2 regions of the Pseudomonas sp. NPDC096950 genome follow, and region 1 is predicted to be linked to the other one. Evidence: predicted binding sites of a transcription regulator. Region 1 holds the regulator's gene; the other holds the start of a gene.
What was found. The regulator FliA, encoded in region 1, starts transcription of late flagellar genes. The targets are predictions, from matches to a motif close to CTAAAGTTTNNNNNNNNNNNGCCGNTAA.

Region 2: a site for FliA is predicted at 3,090-3,117, ahead of ACIQY3_RS23400 (methyl-accepting chemotaxis protein). Genes of this name have one in related genera too.

What each region holds. Positions count from the first base shown of each region.
Region 1 covers NZ_JBIWEL010000002.1:494,502-502,198, forward strand. The annotation lists gene flhF (flagellar biosynthesis protein FlhF) at 1-1,301, shown strand, start outside; gene fleN (flagellar synthesis regulator FleN) at 1,418-2,248, shown strand; gene fliA (RNA polymerase sigma factor FliA) at 2,245-2,985, shown strand; gene ACIQY3_RS06705 (chemotaxis response regulator CheY) at 3,154-3,525, shown strand; gene ACIQY3_RS06710 (protein phosphatase CheZ) at 3,548-4,336, shown strand; gene ACIQY3_RS06715 (chemotaxis protein CheA) at 4,390-6,633, shown strand; gene ACIQY3_RS06720 (chemotaxis response regulator protein-glutamate methylesterase) at 6,683-7,697, shown strand, end outside.
Region 2 covers NZ_JBIWEL010000017.1:79,549-87,245, reverse strand. The annotation lists gene ACIQY3_RS23405 (aldose 1-epimerase family protein) at 1-754, opposite strand, end outside; gene ACIQY3_RS23400 (methyl-accepting chemotaxis protein) at 1,005-2,981, opposite strand; gene ACIQY3_RS23395 (LysR substrate-binding domain-containing protein) at 3,156-4,076, opposite strand; gene ACIQY3_RS23390 (NorM family multidrug efflux MATE transporter) at 4,235-5,632, shown strand; gene ACIQY3_RS23385 (putative bifunctional diguanylate cyclase/phosphodiesterase) at 5,761-7,434, opposite strand.

The sequences.
Region 1 (7,697 bases):
GTCAGGCCATGAAACTGGTTCGTGATGAGCTGGGCGCTGACGCGGCCATTATTGGCAACCGCCGGATCGCCGGCGGTGTGGAGCTGACGGCTGCCCTGGATTACAAACTGTCGGCGCTGGCCCCGCGCGTTCCGAACATGGAACTCGAGGATGAGCTGCGCAAGACCCAGTCGCGCATCGTCACCGCCCAGGCCGAACTGAGCCTGCGCGGCGAAGGCGAAACCAGCGGCGACAAGACCACCAATCGCCAGTTGTTCGCCGGCCTGCCGTTGACCGCCGCCGAGCCACTGATCGAACCGACGTATTCCGAACCTCGTCGTGCAGCGCCGGCCCCTGCGCCAGCCGCCGGCGGTGTTGACCCGCGGGCTTTCGACTCGATGCGTTTCGAGCTCAACAGCCTGCGCGAACTGATGGAAGTGCAACTCGGCTCCCTGGCCTGGAATCAGCTGCAAGGCAGCCGTCCGGCCCAGGCCAACCTGTGGCGTCGCCTGCAACGCATCGGCTTGTCCGGCCCGTTGTCCCGCGACCTGCTGGCGCTGATTACCGATATTGAAGAACCTCGCCAGGCCTGGCGCATGTTGCTGGCGCACCTGGCGCGGATGATCGCCACACCGGAAGTCGAGCCACTGGAAGAGGGCGGCGTGATTGCCATGGTCGGCCCTGCCGGCATGGGCAAGACCACCACCCTGGCCAAGCTCGCCGCCCGTTACGTGCTCAAGTACGGCGCGCAAAGCATTGCGCTGGTGAGCATGGACAGCTACCGCATCGGCGCCCAGGAACAACTCAAGACGTTGGGCCGCATTCTTAATGTGTCGGTGACCCACGTCGATCCGGGCCAGTCTCTGGTTCAGGCGTTGGATCCGTTGCTGCGCAAACGCGTGATTCTGATCGATACCGCCGGCCTGCAAGCCAGCGATCCGGCACTGCGCATGCAGCTCGAAAGCCTGGCCGGTCGCGGGATTCGTTCAAAAAATTATCTGGTCCTGGCAACCACCAGCCAGAAACAGGTTCTAACCGCTGCTTATCACAGCTACAAGCGGTGTGGGCTGGCTGGCTGCATCCTGACTAAACTGGATGAAACGGCGAGCCTGGGCGAGGTGTTGAGCCTGGCCATCAGTCATGAATTGCCGGTGGCTTACCTCACCGATGGCCCACGGATTCCAGATGATTTGCATCTGCCGCGGCGTCACCAGTTGGTCAGTCGCGCGGTCAGCGTGCAAATGCAGGAAGAACCCAGCGAAGAAGCCATGGCTGACATGTTCGCTGATATTTACCACAGCCCGACCAAGCAGGTTGGCTGAGGTACTAATGAACAGTTTTTGTACCTACATCGATGGTCTGCCATGCATTGTTCAGTTAATGAACGCGCAGCCAGTAATGTGGCCTCCGTCTATGCAAGACAAGGTAAAGAAATAACATGGGCAGCATGCATCCCGTACAGGTGATCGCGGTGACCGGCGGCAAAGGTGGCGTCGGGAAGACTAACGTGTCAGTGAACTTGTCCCTGGCTCTAGCAGAGCTTGGCCGGCGCGTCATGCTGCTGGACGCCGATCTGGGTCTGGCGAACGTCGACGTTCTGCTGGGACTGACGCCCAAACGGACCCTGGCCGACGTGATCGAAGGCCGCTGCGAGCTGCGCGACGTTCTGTTGCAGGGCCCGGGCGGTATCCGCATCGTGCCGGCCGCGTCCGGCACCCAGAGCATGGTTCATCTGAGCCCGGCCCAACACGCCGGCCTGATCCAGGCTTTCAGCGATATCGGCGACAACCTCGACGTATTGGTGATCGACACTGCTGCGGGTATTGGTGACTCGGTAGTCAGTTTTGTCCGCGCTGCCCAGGAAGTGTTGCTGGTGGTGTGTGACGAGCCGACCTCGATTACCGACGCCTACGCCCTGATCAAGTTGCTGAACCGCGATTACGGCATGAACCGCTTCCGCGTCCTGGCCAACATGGCCCAGAGCCCGCAAGAAGGTCGCAACCTGTTCGCCAAGTTGACCAAGGTCACGGACCGCTTCCTCGACGTCGCCCTACAATACGTTGGTGCCGTGCCTTACGACGAAAGCGTGCGCAAGGCCGTGCAGAAGCAACGTGCTGTCTACGAAGCCTTCCCGCGCTCCAAGTGCGCCCTGGCTTTCAAGGCGATTGCCCAGAAGGTCGACACCTGGCCGCTGCCGGCCAACCCGCGCGGGCATCTGGAATTTTTCGTTGAGCGTCTCGTGCAACAGACCGCAGGACCCGTCCTATGACAGCCAGTGGCTACAACCTCTACAAGAAATCGGCCCGTGATGCGCAATACGAGCTGATCGAGCGTTATGCGCCACTGGTTAAACGCATTGCTTACCACTTGCTGGCGCGTTTGCCGGCCAGTGTCCAGGTGGAAGACCTGATCCAGGCCGGGATGATTGGCCTGCTTGAAGTGTCGACCAAATATGACGCCAGCAAAGGCGCGAGTTTCGAAACGTACGCGGGCATTCGAATCCGTGGCGCGATGCTCGATGAAGTACGCAAGGGGGACTGGGCTCCACGTTCGGTCCACCGCAATACCCGTATGGTCAGCGACGCAATTCGCTCGATTGAAGCTAAAACCGGCCGTGACGCTAAAGATCACGAAGTTGCGGCCGAACTCCAATTGAGTCTCGACGATTATTACGGGATTTTGAACGATACCTTGGGCAGCCGCCTGTTCAGTTTCGACGACCTGTTGCAGGACGGCGAACACGAAGGGCTGCACGAGGATGGCGCCAGTGCTCATCTGGAGCCGTCACGCGATCTGGAAGATGAACGTTTCCAGGCTGCATTGGCGGACGCGATTGCCAATTTGCCGGAGCGTGAGCGACTGGTGTTGGCGCTGTACTACGACGAAGAGCTGAACCTCAAGGAAATCGGTGAGGTCCTGGGTGTCAGCGAATCCCGTGTCAGCCAGTTACACAGCCAGTGCGCGGCCCGCTTGCGGGGGCGTTTGGGGGAGTGGCGAGCGCGCTGAAGGCAGTGTGGGGACACTGCGAACGAGGCTGGTGTGGTGTTGAACTGCAGCGGTCTCGATCTGTTGTGCTCCAGACAGTCATTTGAGTGCTTTGCCGGATTGATTGAAATGGCGCGTCCAGGTGCTGGACGCGTTTAAGACTGCTTGGAGGTCGAATTGGACAAGAACATGAAAATCCTCATCGTTGATGACTTCTCAACGATGCGGCGGATCATTAAAAACCTGTTGCGTGACCTTGGGTTCACCAACACGGTCGAGGCTGACGATGGCACCACTGCCATTCCGGTTCTCAACAGCGGCAGCATCGACTTTCTGGTAACAGACTGGAACATGCCTGGCATGACGGGCATCGACCTGCTGCGCCACGTGCGCGCCGATGAAAAACTCAAGCACTTGCCAGTGCTGATGGTGACCGCTGAAGCCAAGCGCGAACAGATCATCGAAGCGGCCCAGGCCGGTGTTAACGGCTATGTGGTCAAACCCTTCACGGCCCAGGCGTTGAAAGAAAAAATCGAAAAGATTTTCGAACGCATCGGTTGAGCAACTGCGCCACGGGGGAGCTATGGAGCATAACGAATCTTCACAGGGCGATTTTGAATCGACCCTGAAAAAACATGCGGTCGAACTGGTCGAAAGCCTCGAAAAAGGCAGGTTCGGCGACGCTGTGCAACTGATCCATGAGCTCAACCAGACCCGTGACCGCGGCCTGTACCAGGAAGTGGGCAAGCTCACTCGCGAGCTGCATAGCGCGATCGTCAATTTCCAGATTGACCCGAACATGCCGCAAGCCGAGGAAGTCTCGCAGATCACGGATGCCACCGAGCGTCTGGGGTATGTGGTCAAGCTGACCGAGGCCGCTGCCAACCGCACCATGGACCTGGTGGAAAACGCCACGCCGCTGGTCAATGGCCTGAGCCAGGAAGCCCAGGCGTTGAGCACCGACTGGGGACGCTTCATGCGTCGCGAAGTCGGGGCTGAAGAGTTCCGTGAGCTGGCCCGGCGAGTCGACGGTTTCCTGACACGCAGTAGCGAAGACAATCGCACGGTGTCGAGCAACCTCAACGACATTCTGCTGGCCCAGGATTACCAGGACCTCACCGGTCAAGTGATCAAGCGCGTGACCCAATTGGTCACCGAAGTTGAAAGCAACCTGCTCAAGCTCGTGCTCATGGCCAGCCAGGTAGACCGCTTTGCGGGTATCGAACATGACCGTGAAGCGATGCTGGCTGAAAAAGATCCGCAAAAACATCTCTCTCAGGGTGAAGGTCCGCAGATTCATGCCGATAAAAGAGAAGACGTTGTGTCCGGTCAGGACGATGTGGACGATTTGTTATCCAGCCTAGGATTTTAGAGTTTTAGGATTTTAGGTTTTTTAGGTTTTTAGACCTTGGGAGCACCCCCTTAATGAGCTTCGGCGCCGATGAAGAGATCCTTCAGGATTTCCTGGTTGAGGCCGGCGAGATTCTAGAGCAACTGTCCGAACAGCTGGTCGAGCTGGAAAGCCGACCGGATGATGCGGACTTGCTCAATGCAATTTTTCGCGGTTTTCACACTGTAAAAGGGGGCGCCGGCTTCCTCCAGCTCAATGAGCTGGTGGAGTGCTGTCACATCGCCGAGAACGTGTTCGACATCCTGCGCAAGGGTGAACGACGCGTCGACTCGGAACTGATGGACGTGGTACTCGAAGCGCTGGATGCGGTGAACGGCATGTTCACCGAAGTCCGCGAACGCAGCCCGATCACGGCTGCCACTCCAGAATTGCTTGCGGCACTGGCCCGTCTGGCCGAGCCGCAAACCGCCGACGAAGCAGCCCCGGTTGCCGAAGCGGTGGAAGAACCGGCCGCGGAAAGCGAGTCGGGGGACATTACCGATAACGAATTCGAACAACTGCTGGACTCGCTGAACGCCGTCAAGGCTCAGGCCGAAGCTCCAGCCGCTGCGCCAGCCCCGAGCAGCAATGCCGCGGCCAGCGACGAAATCACCGACGCCGAGTTCGAGTCGTTGCTCGATCAGCTGCACGGCAAAGGCCAGTTCGCGGTCGATGCGGTGGCAGCGCCTGCTGCACCGGCGGCCCCGAAAGCGGCCGGCGACAGCTCGGACATCACCGACGACGAATTCGAAGCCCTGCTGGATCAACTGCACGGCAAGGGCAACTTCGCCGTGGACGCGCTGGAATCGGCCATTGCTTCGGCACCGGTCCCGGCTGCGCCTACCGCTAAAGCGGCTGGCGGTGATCTGATCTCCGATCACGAGTTCGAATCGCTGCTCGACGAATTGCACGGCAAAGGCAAGTTCACCGAAGTTGGCACCGGCACTGTGGTTACAGCGCCTGCCGCCAAGGCACCTGCTGCTGCGCCGAAACCGGTGGCCAAAGCGCCCGAGCCTAAAGCGGAAGCGCCGAAACCGGCCGCCGCGGCTGCACCGGCACCTGCTCGCGCCGCGCCTTCTGCGCCGCCAGCGGAAAAACCGGCCAGTGAAGCCGAGACCACCGTGCGGGTTGATACCGCGCGTCTCGACGAAATCATGAACATGGTCGGCGAACTGGTACTGGTGCGTAACCGCTTGGTCCGTCTGGGCCTCAACAGCGGCGACGAAGCCATGTCCAAGGCTGTGTCGAACCTCGACGTGGTCACGGCCGACCTGCAAACCGCGGTCATGAAGACCCGGATGCAACCGATCAAGAAAGTCTTCGGGCGCTTCCCGCGCCTGGTTCGCGACCTGGCTCGCCAGCTCAAGAAAGAGATCAACCTGGAACTGGTCGGCGAAGAAACCGACCTCGACAAGAACCTCGTCGAGGCCCTGGCCGACCCGCTGGTCCACTTGGTGCGCAACTCGGTCGACCACGGTATCGAAGAGCCGAGCGAGCGCGAAGCGATGGGCAAGCCTCGCAGCGGCAAGGTGATTCTGTCTGCCGAACAGGAAGGCGACCACATCCTGCTGTCCATCTCTGATGACGGCAAGGGCATGGATGCCGATGTTCTGCGCGGTATCGCGGTCAAGAAAGGTTTGATGGATAAGGATGCGGCGGACCGTCTCAGCGAGTCGGACTGCTTCAACCTGATCTTCGCACCGGGTTTCTCGACCAAAACCGAGATCTCCGATGTGTCGGGTCGTGGCGTGGGCATGGACGTGGTGAAAACCAAAATCGCCCAGCTCAACGGCACCATCAATATCTACTCGACCAAGGGCAAAGGCTCGAAGATCGTCATCAAGGTGCCATTGACCCTGGCGATCATGCCGACATTGATGGTCATGCTTGGCAACCAGGCGTTTGCGTTCCCGCTGGTGAACGTCAACGAGATCTTCCACCTCGACCTGTCGCGCACCAACGTGGTGGACGGCCAGGAAGTGGTGATCGTGCGGGACAAGGCACTGCCCTTGTTCTACCTCAAACGCTGGCTGGTCAGCTCCGCCGCTCACGAAGAGCAGCGCGAGGGCCATGTGGTGATCCTTTCGGTGGGCACCCAGCGGATCGGCTTTGTCGTCGATCAACTGGTGGGCCAGGAAGAAGTGGTCATCAAGCCATTGGGCAAAATGCTTCAGGGAACCCCGGGCATGTCCGGCGCCACCATCACCGGTGACGGCCGCATTGCGCTGATTCTCGATGTCCCGAGCATGCTCAAGCGTTACGCCGCACGGCGTATTTGATTCTGCCGCAGCGGGGCGACAACGCCCCGCTGCGTCTAACGGAGTGTTTATGGTAGTCAAAGTCCTGGTGGTGGACGATTCGGGGTTTTTCCGCCGCCGCGTCTCGGAAATTCTTTCAGCGGATCCGAACATCCAGGTTGTCGGTACGGCAACCAACGGAAAAGAGGCGATTGATCAGGCGCTGGCCCTCAAGCCAGACGTGATCACCATGGACTACGAGATGCCGATGATGGATGGCATCACGGCAGTGCGGCACATCATGCAGCGCTGTCCGACTCCGGTGTTGATGTTCTCCTCGCTCACGCACGAAGGCGCCCGGGTCACCCTGGATGCGCTGGACGCCGGTGCGGTGGACTTCCTGCCGAAGAATTTCGAAGACATCTCCCGCAACCCGGAGAAGGTCAAGCAACTGCTGTGCGAGAAGATCCTGAGCATTTCGCGCAGTAACCGTCGCGCCAATACCTACAGCGCCCCGGCCCCGGTGGCCGCGCCTGCACCGACGCCTTCGAGCGCCAGCAGCTACGGCAGCAGCGCGCCTGCGCGTCCGGCACCGGCGCCACTGCCGACTCGTGCGCCAGTCTCTGCTGGCCCGTCGTCACCGGCACCGAAACGCAAAGCCTACAAACTGGTCGCCATCGGCACATCCACCGGCGGCCCGGTTGCCCTGCAACGGGTCTTGACCCAATTGCCGGCCAACTTCCCGGCGCCGATTGTGCTGATCCAGCACATGCCGGCGGCCTTCACCAAGGCCTTCGCCGAACGCCTGGACAAGCTGTGCCGCATCAACGTCAAGGAAGCCGAGGATGGCGACATCCTGCGTCCTGGCCTTGCGCTGCTGGCACCGGGTGGCAAGCAAATGATGATCGATGGCCGTGGCGCGGTGAAAATCCTGCCGGGCGACGAGCGTCTGAACTACAAGCCGTGCGTGGACATCACGTTCGGTTCGGCGGCCAAATCCTACGGTGACAAAGTTCTGGCGGTCGTGTTGACCGGCATGGGCGCCGACGGTCGTGAAGGTGCGCGCCTGCTCAAGCAGGGCGGCAGTGCCATCTGGGCCCAGGATG
Region 2 (7,697 bases), on a different contig from region 1:
ACGGTGAAACCTGTTTCACCGGCGCGGCAAAACGGGCGCCCTGTTCCAGGAATGGGGTGCTGAAGTTGCTGTGGTACAGCGCCTGGTATTCCTTCGGATAGTCGCCGTTGTTGGTCAAGGTGTCGTTGAGGGCGAACGCGACGCTGCCGGGTTCGGTGACCAGTTCGGTCTGTACCGAGAAGTCGACTTTCTTGAATGCCTGCTCTTTCAATTCGCCGCGAAGGCTGATGGCGTACGGTGGCTTTTCGTCGATGTGCAGGGTGACTTTGCTGGCCGGGATGTTGGCGGCGCGGCCGTGGAGGGTCAGCAGTTCGCCGTTGTCTATGCCGGGGTGGCCGACCCATTCGTAGCCGCAGCGGGCGACGAGTTCGTTGAAGCCTTCCAGCCAGCCGAGACCGCCGCGACCGTTGAGCTCGATGAAGGACGGATTGACCACGTCCTTGACCGGCGAATCCCAGCCCATGCGCACATTGCCTACAGACGCCTGTAGGACGTTCATCCCGCGAGTCGGCACCACCGAGAGTTTGAGCGTGCCGTTATCGATGTCGACGATGCTGACGCCCTCCTGCCGACCGCCATGCAAGGTGCGCAGGGTCACGGAGAAGGGTTTGTCGGTTTTCACGCCCAGTTGTTGGCTGGTGATTTGCCAGTTCTGGGCGGCTTTATCGGTGTCGAGCAGGACGTAATCCCAGGCCATGGCGTGGGAGGCAGCGGACAGTGCGCTGAGGGCAACGATGAGTCTGAGCGGGGTCATGGGAGAAGCCTTTCTTGGAGTTGTGCCATTTTTATAGTCTTGCTGAAACGATTCATCAAGCTTAAAAAACACTACGCCGAAGGCAAATTGATGGTGATGCTGGTTTGAGCGGTTAAAACCTGGGAATTGAGTCGATGCCTTCGCGAGCAAGCCCGCTCCCACATTGGATCTTCAGTGTTCACAAATTCTGCGTTCACCGTAGATCCAATGTGGGAGCGGGCTTGCTCGCGAAAGCTATGTCAGAGGCGCCTCAACGAAACCGGTCAACCTCATGCCGCAAGTCCGCCGCCAGTGATTCCAGCTCTTTGGCGGTGATGGCCAGATTGGAAACAACCTCACGCTGCTCGCTGTTTGCCAGCGCAATACTCTGCAAGTTGCTGCTGAGCAACGTCGCCGTGCTGCTCTGCTCCTGAGTCGCGGTGGTGATCGCCGCAAATTGCTGGCCCGCCGAACGACTCTGCTCATCAATCCGCGCCAGTGCCGACGCGACGTTGGCATTTCGCGACAAGCCTTCCTGCATCAGCACATTGCCCTGCTCCATGGTGCTGATCGCGTTGCCGGTTTCCTGCTGGATGCTCTGAATCATCCCGGAGATTTCATCCGTCGCTTCACGGGTGCGCGAAGCCAGGTTGCGCACCTCATCGGCCACCACCGCAAAACCCCGGCCTTGCTCGCCGGCACGGGCGGCTTCGATGGCGGCGTTGAGGGCCAGCAGGTTGGTCTGATCGGCAATCGCGGTAATCACCCCTACAATGCCGCCGATTTCCTGGGAACGCTGGCCGAGGGTGTTGATCACGGTCGCGGTGCTGTTCAATGCGCCGGCGATTTGCTCCAGTGAGGAAGACGCTTCCTGCATCGATGTACGACCGATCTGAGTTTGCTGTGCGTTTTCCTGCGCCATGCGCTGGGTGTTACTCATGTTGTCAGCGATGTTCAGGGAGGTCGCGCTGAATTCTTCCACAGCGCCAGCCATGCTGGTGATTTCGCCGGACTGCTGCTCCATCCCTTCATAAGCACCACCGGACAAACCGGACAAGGCCTGGGCACGGCTGTTGACCTCTACCGAAGCCTTGCGGATGTGCTCGACCATGGTCGACAGCGCCTGGCTCATCTGGTTGAAAGCCCGGGCCAACTGACCGATTTCGTCGTTGCTCGACACGTTCAAGCGCACGCTCAAATCACCGGCGCCCAAGGCTTCGGCCTGACGCACCAGATCCCCCAGCGGCGCCAGTTTGCTGCGCAGCAACCAGACCGCCGAACCCACCGCGATCAACATCGCCAACAGGCTGCCGATGGCCAGTTGAATACCGACGCTCCAGGTCACCGCACTGATTTCGGCTTGCGGCATGCTCGCCACCACCGACCACGGCCCGCCTTCGAAAGGCACGGCGAGGCTGTAGAAATCTTCCGAGGTGTCGCTCCAGAACTCGCCTTTACCCGGCGTCTTCGCCAGTGCAGTAATGGTCGGGGCAGCCTTATCCAGCGCTTGCACGCCAGCGATCGGCACCAGCCACTTGCCCTGTTCGTCCAGCAGCGCCAAAGAGCCGGTCTTGCCGATGCGGAAGCGTTTCAAGTTCTCGAACTGCGCATTCTGCGCGTCGGTGTAATCGAATCCTACGAACAGCACGGCAATCACCTTACCGCTGCTGTCACGCACGGGGGTGTACTGAGTCATGTAGGAGCGTTCAAACAACAACGCACGACCGACGTAGCTCTGCCCCGCGATCAACCGTGCATAGGCCGGGTGAGCGTGATCCAGCAAAGTGCCGATAGCCCGGCTGCCGTCCTGTTTGCTCAGGGATGTACTGACCCGAACGAAGTCTTCGCCGCTGCGCACGAACAACGTGGCCACGCCGGCGGTCATTTGCTTGAACTCGTCGACTTCCTTGAAGTTGTTGTTCAACACTTCGCTGCCCAGATGCAGGCCCGGGGTCTGCACGCCCGCCACCGTTACTGGCTCGTCCGGATGCACGCTGATGCCGGCGCTGAAGCGCTTTTCGAACAGACCGCTCAGGCGCTGGGTGCTTTCCCGCAGCGTGCCGTGGAACGTACTGAGCTGATCCGCCAGCAACCGCGCCTCGCTGGCCAGATGCTCTTCGCGGGTGGCGAGGTTGGCGGTGTCCAGCGAGCGCAGGGCAAACACGGTGCTGCCGCTGATGACAATCGCCAGAATCACGGCAAGCGCAAGACCAAGCTGTGAGGCGATCCGGGCACGGGGTTGAGACATGACAGCTCCTGGCCGAGCGACCGGATCCTCCTTGATCCGGCTCGACGCTCAGCAAAATTTCGAATAGTGGGACTAACGTGAAACCTGCACGAAGGTTCCACCTGCAGATTTTCGGCGGCAAAACTCAATACTTGAGTTATTAACACGGTTATAGCGCATAGCCACTATATCGTTTCAGCTCAGACGTTCAACGTCCGGCAACTCCATGGCCCGGACTTCCCCTTGCAGGAAATCGCTGAGCCGGCGCATGCGCTCGCCCCCGGGGCGGGTTTTCGGCCAGACCAGGTAATATTTCTCACCGCTGGCGACGGCGGTCGGCCACGGCAAACTCAGACGACCCTGCGCCACGTCTTCCGCTACCATCAACAAATCCCCCATCGACACACCATAACCTCGGGCCGCCGCGATCATGCCCAGCTCCAGCGTGTCGAACACCTGCCCGCCCTTGAGCGACACCTGATCAGACAACCCCATGCGTTCCAGCCAACTGCGCCAGTCGCGACGATCCGGTGCCGGGTGCAGCAATTCGGTGCTGGCCAGCCGCGCAACGTCCCAAGGCTGGTCGTCCAGCAGATTGGGAGCGCCCACCGGAATCAACTCTTCGGGAAAAAGCAAAGTCGTCTCCCAGTCCGGTGGGAAATTTCCGTTGCTGAGGATCACGGCGCAATCGAACGGTTCGTGGTTGAAGTCCACGGTGTCGATGTCCATCCAGGCGCTGGTCAGTTGCACCTCGTTGCCCGGTTGCAAGTGCCGAAAGCGGCTGAGCCGCGCCAGCAACCAACGCATGGTCAGGGTCGACGGGGCTTTCATGCGCAGGATGTCGTCTTCGGCGCGCAAGGTGTTGCAGGCACGTTCCAGGGCGGTGAAGCCTTCACGAATGCCGGGCAGGATCAGCCGCGCCGATTCGGTCAATTGCAGGTTGCGTCCGCTGCGGTGAAACAGCCGACAGGCGAAATGCTCTTCGAGCGTACGAATATGCCGACTGACCGCACTCTGTGTAATCGACAGCTCTTCCGCCGCACGGGTAAACGAACTGTGCCGCGCCGCCGCTTCGAATGCGCGCAGGGCATACAACGGAGGAAGCCGACGAGACATGGAGAAAGCTCTTATAGCGGGATGAGGCCAACTTATCAGAAAGTCCGCTGGATGAGCTTTAATCATGCCACCCATCCTTTTTATCCCTTTGTGCAAACCCCGCCAAGCGCCGAGAATCGAGCCTTTCCAGTTCGCTGTAACAGAGGAGCGTGATGACCATGCAGCATCCAGCACGTACCGAACTCTGGGCCATTCTGCGGCTGGCGGGGCCGTTGATTGCCTCGCAGTTGGCGCACATGTTGATGGTCCTCACCGACACCTTGATGATGGCGCGCCTGAGCCCCGAGGCGCTGGCCGGCGGCGGCCTGGGCGCGGCGACTTACTCGTTCGTGTCGATTTTCTGCATCGGCGTGATTGCGGCAGTCGGCACTTTGGTGGCGATCCGTCAGGGCGCGGGCGACATCGTCGGCGCGGCGCGGCTGACGCAAGCCGGATTGTGGCTGGCCTGGCTGATGGCGCTGGTGGCGGGATTGCTGCTGTGGAACCTCAAACCGGTGCTGCTGATGTTTGGCCAGACCGAAACCAACGTCCACTCAGCCGGGCTGTTTCTGACGTTCCTGCCGTTCGCCCTGCCCGGCTACCTGAGTTTCATGGCCCTGCGCGGTTTCACCAGCGCGATCGGCCGGGCGACGCCGGTGATGGTGATCAGCCTGGGCGGCACCGTGGCCAACTTCGCCCTCAACTACGCGTTCATCACTGGGATGTTCGGTTTGCCGAAAATGGGTCTGGTGGGGATCGGTCTAGTGACCGCGATCGTCGCCAACCTGATGGCCGTGGCGCTGGCGCTGCACATTCGTCGGCATCCGGCGTATGACGCGTATCCACTGCGCCAGGGCCTGTCGCGGCCGAATCGCCAGTACCTGAAAGAACTGTGGCGCCTGGGCCTGCCGATTGGCGGCACTTATGCGGTGGAAGTCGGGTTGTTCGCGTTCGCCGCGCTGTGCATGGGCACCATGGGCAGCACGCAATTGGCGGCGCATCAGATTGCCCTGCAGATTGTTTCGGTGGCGTTCATGGTGCCGGCGGGACTTTCGTATGCGATCACCATGCGCATCGGCCAGCACTACGGCGCCGGACAGTTGCTCGATGCACGGCTGGCCGGCCGGGTCGGGATCGCGTTTGGCGGCGCCTCGATGCTCGCCTTCGCCATGGTCTTCTGGTTGCTGCCGAATCAGTTGATCGGCTTGTTCCTGGACCATAACGACCCGGCGTTTCGTCCGGTCATCGACCTGGCCGTGAGCCTGTTGGCGGTGGCCGCGTGGTTCGAGCTGTTCGACGGCACGCAAACCATCGCCATGGGCTGCATTCGCGGGCTCAAGGATGCCAAGACCACGTTTCTGGTCGGGCTCGGTTGCTATTGGCTGATCGGCGCGCCGGCTGCGTGGATGATGGCCTTCAACTTGAATTGGGGGCCGACGGGCGTCTGGTGGGGGTTGGCGCTGGGGCTGGCGTGCGCGGCGGTGAGTCTGACGCTGGCGTTTGAGTGGAAGATGAAGCGGATGATTCGGCGGGAGCCGGCGTCGCCGCAGCATTTTCAGGTCGCCCAGCCTGACTGAGATCCCTCTGTGGAAATGAGATCCCCTGTGGGAGCGGGCTTGCTCGCGAAGGCGGAGTGTCAGTCGACAGTGATGTTGCCTGACACGGCCTCTTCGCGAGCAAGCCCGCTCCCACATTGGGTTCTGGGTTAGCTCACGACTTCCATCGCGGGCTGTTGGCTCGAGCCGAAGGTCAGGTATTCCACCAGCTCAGGCAACGGCAACGGCTTGCTGATCAAATACCCCTGCACCTGATCACAGCCAAACCCGCGCAACAAATCCAGCTGCTCCGGGGTTTCCACGCCTTCGGCCACCACTTCCAGGTTGAGGTTGTGCGCCAGGTTGATCATGGCGTGCACCAGTTTGCGGTTCTCTTCGCGCTCTTCCATGCCGCCGACGAAGCTCTTGTCGACCTTGAGCAAGGTAATCGGCAGGCTGTTGAGGTGCACGAACGACGAGAATCCAGTGCCGAAGTCATCCAGCGAGAAGCGCACGCCCAGGCGTCCGAGGGCATCCATGGTCTGCTTGACCAGATCACTGCGGCGCATCACGGCGGTTTCGGTCAGTTCGAATTCCAGCCATTGCGCTTCGACACCACGTTCGGCAATCAAACGACTAAGCGTCGAAAGCAACTGGCTGTCCTGAAACTGCCGGAACGACAGGTTGATCGCCATGTGCAGCGCCGGCAAACCCCGTTCGCGCAACGCCTGCATGTCGCGCAGGGCCCGGGAAATCACCCAGTAACCCAACGGCACGATCAACCCACTTTGCTCGGCCAGCGGCACGAACTCGCTCGGCGGCAGCAAGCCACGTTCGGCGTGACGCCAGCGCACCAGCGCTTCAAGGCCGACGATCTTGCCGTCTTCAAGGTTCAGGCGCGGCTGGTAATGCAGTTCCAGCTCATCGCGACGCAAGGCCCGGCGCAGCTCACTTTCCAGGTCGGCCACGCTGCGGGCATTACGGTTGATGCGTTCGTTGAAGATGTGAAAAGTGCAGCCCTGGGTGCTTTTGGCCTGCTGCATCGCAATGTGCGCGTGCCACATCAACGGGTCGGCGCCAGCCTGGGCCCGCGCATGGGCAATCCCAAGGCTGGAGCCGATCAACAGGCTTTCGCCGTCGACCCAGTAGGGCTCGGACAAGGCTTCGGTAATGCGTTCAGCCATCCATTCGGCGCGTTGTGGCGCGCGGCGGGTGTCGATCAGCAGGGCGAATTCATCACTGCCGAGGCGCGCCAGTTGATCGCCAGCCTCGAGCTGGCTTTTCAGCCGCGCGACCACTTGCAGGATCAAGCGGTCGCCGGCCTGATGGCCGAGGGCGTCATTGGCGTGACGGAAGTTGTCGAGATCGAGATGCCCGAGGGCCAGGCCGCGACCGTCGTTTTCCGCCAGGCGCGCCGCCAGCAAGGTCTGGAAACCCTGGCGGTTGGCGATGCCGGTCAGCGGGTCTTGTTCGGCCAGGCGTTGCAGGGTGTTTTCCAGCACGCCGCGCTCGCGCACATGGCGCAGGCAGCGGCGCAGCATGCCGGGGTCGAGCACATCGCGCACCAGCCAGTCGCTCACGCCGTCGGGCGGAGTCAGCGGCTCGTGTTCGAGCAGCAACACCGTCGGCAGGCTGCAACGGCCGGGCGCTGGCTGGAGGGCCGGGATCGTCAATAACACCGCGCTGCGGTTGTCTTCAAACAGACTGCTGACCGACTCCCAGCTCGGCGCGCTGATCAGCACTGCCGAGCTCCCCATTGGAGCCAGACACTCGCGCAACAACGCTGCCCACGCCGGCTCTTCGGCCAGTAGCAGCAAACGCAAGGGTTCGACAGGCGTAGACAAGCTAGCTCCCTAGACTCTGCAATAGATGTAGGCGGCGGGCATTATGCCGCGACGGTAACCAATGACCAAATGACATCGGTTATCAAACACGGCTGTGTATCTGGAATTACGTACATTAGCCGCAAATTCTCCGCGCATCCTGCGTGAAAGTAACAAAACCGGCAATTAGAGATCGCGTGCTGCGTCACAAGTCGGAGAGAGCAGCACAATTCGCTGAGCCTGTTAAAATGCCGGCCCATTTCGCAAATGACTCCCTGATCCTG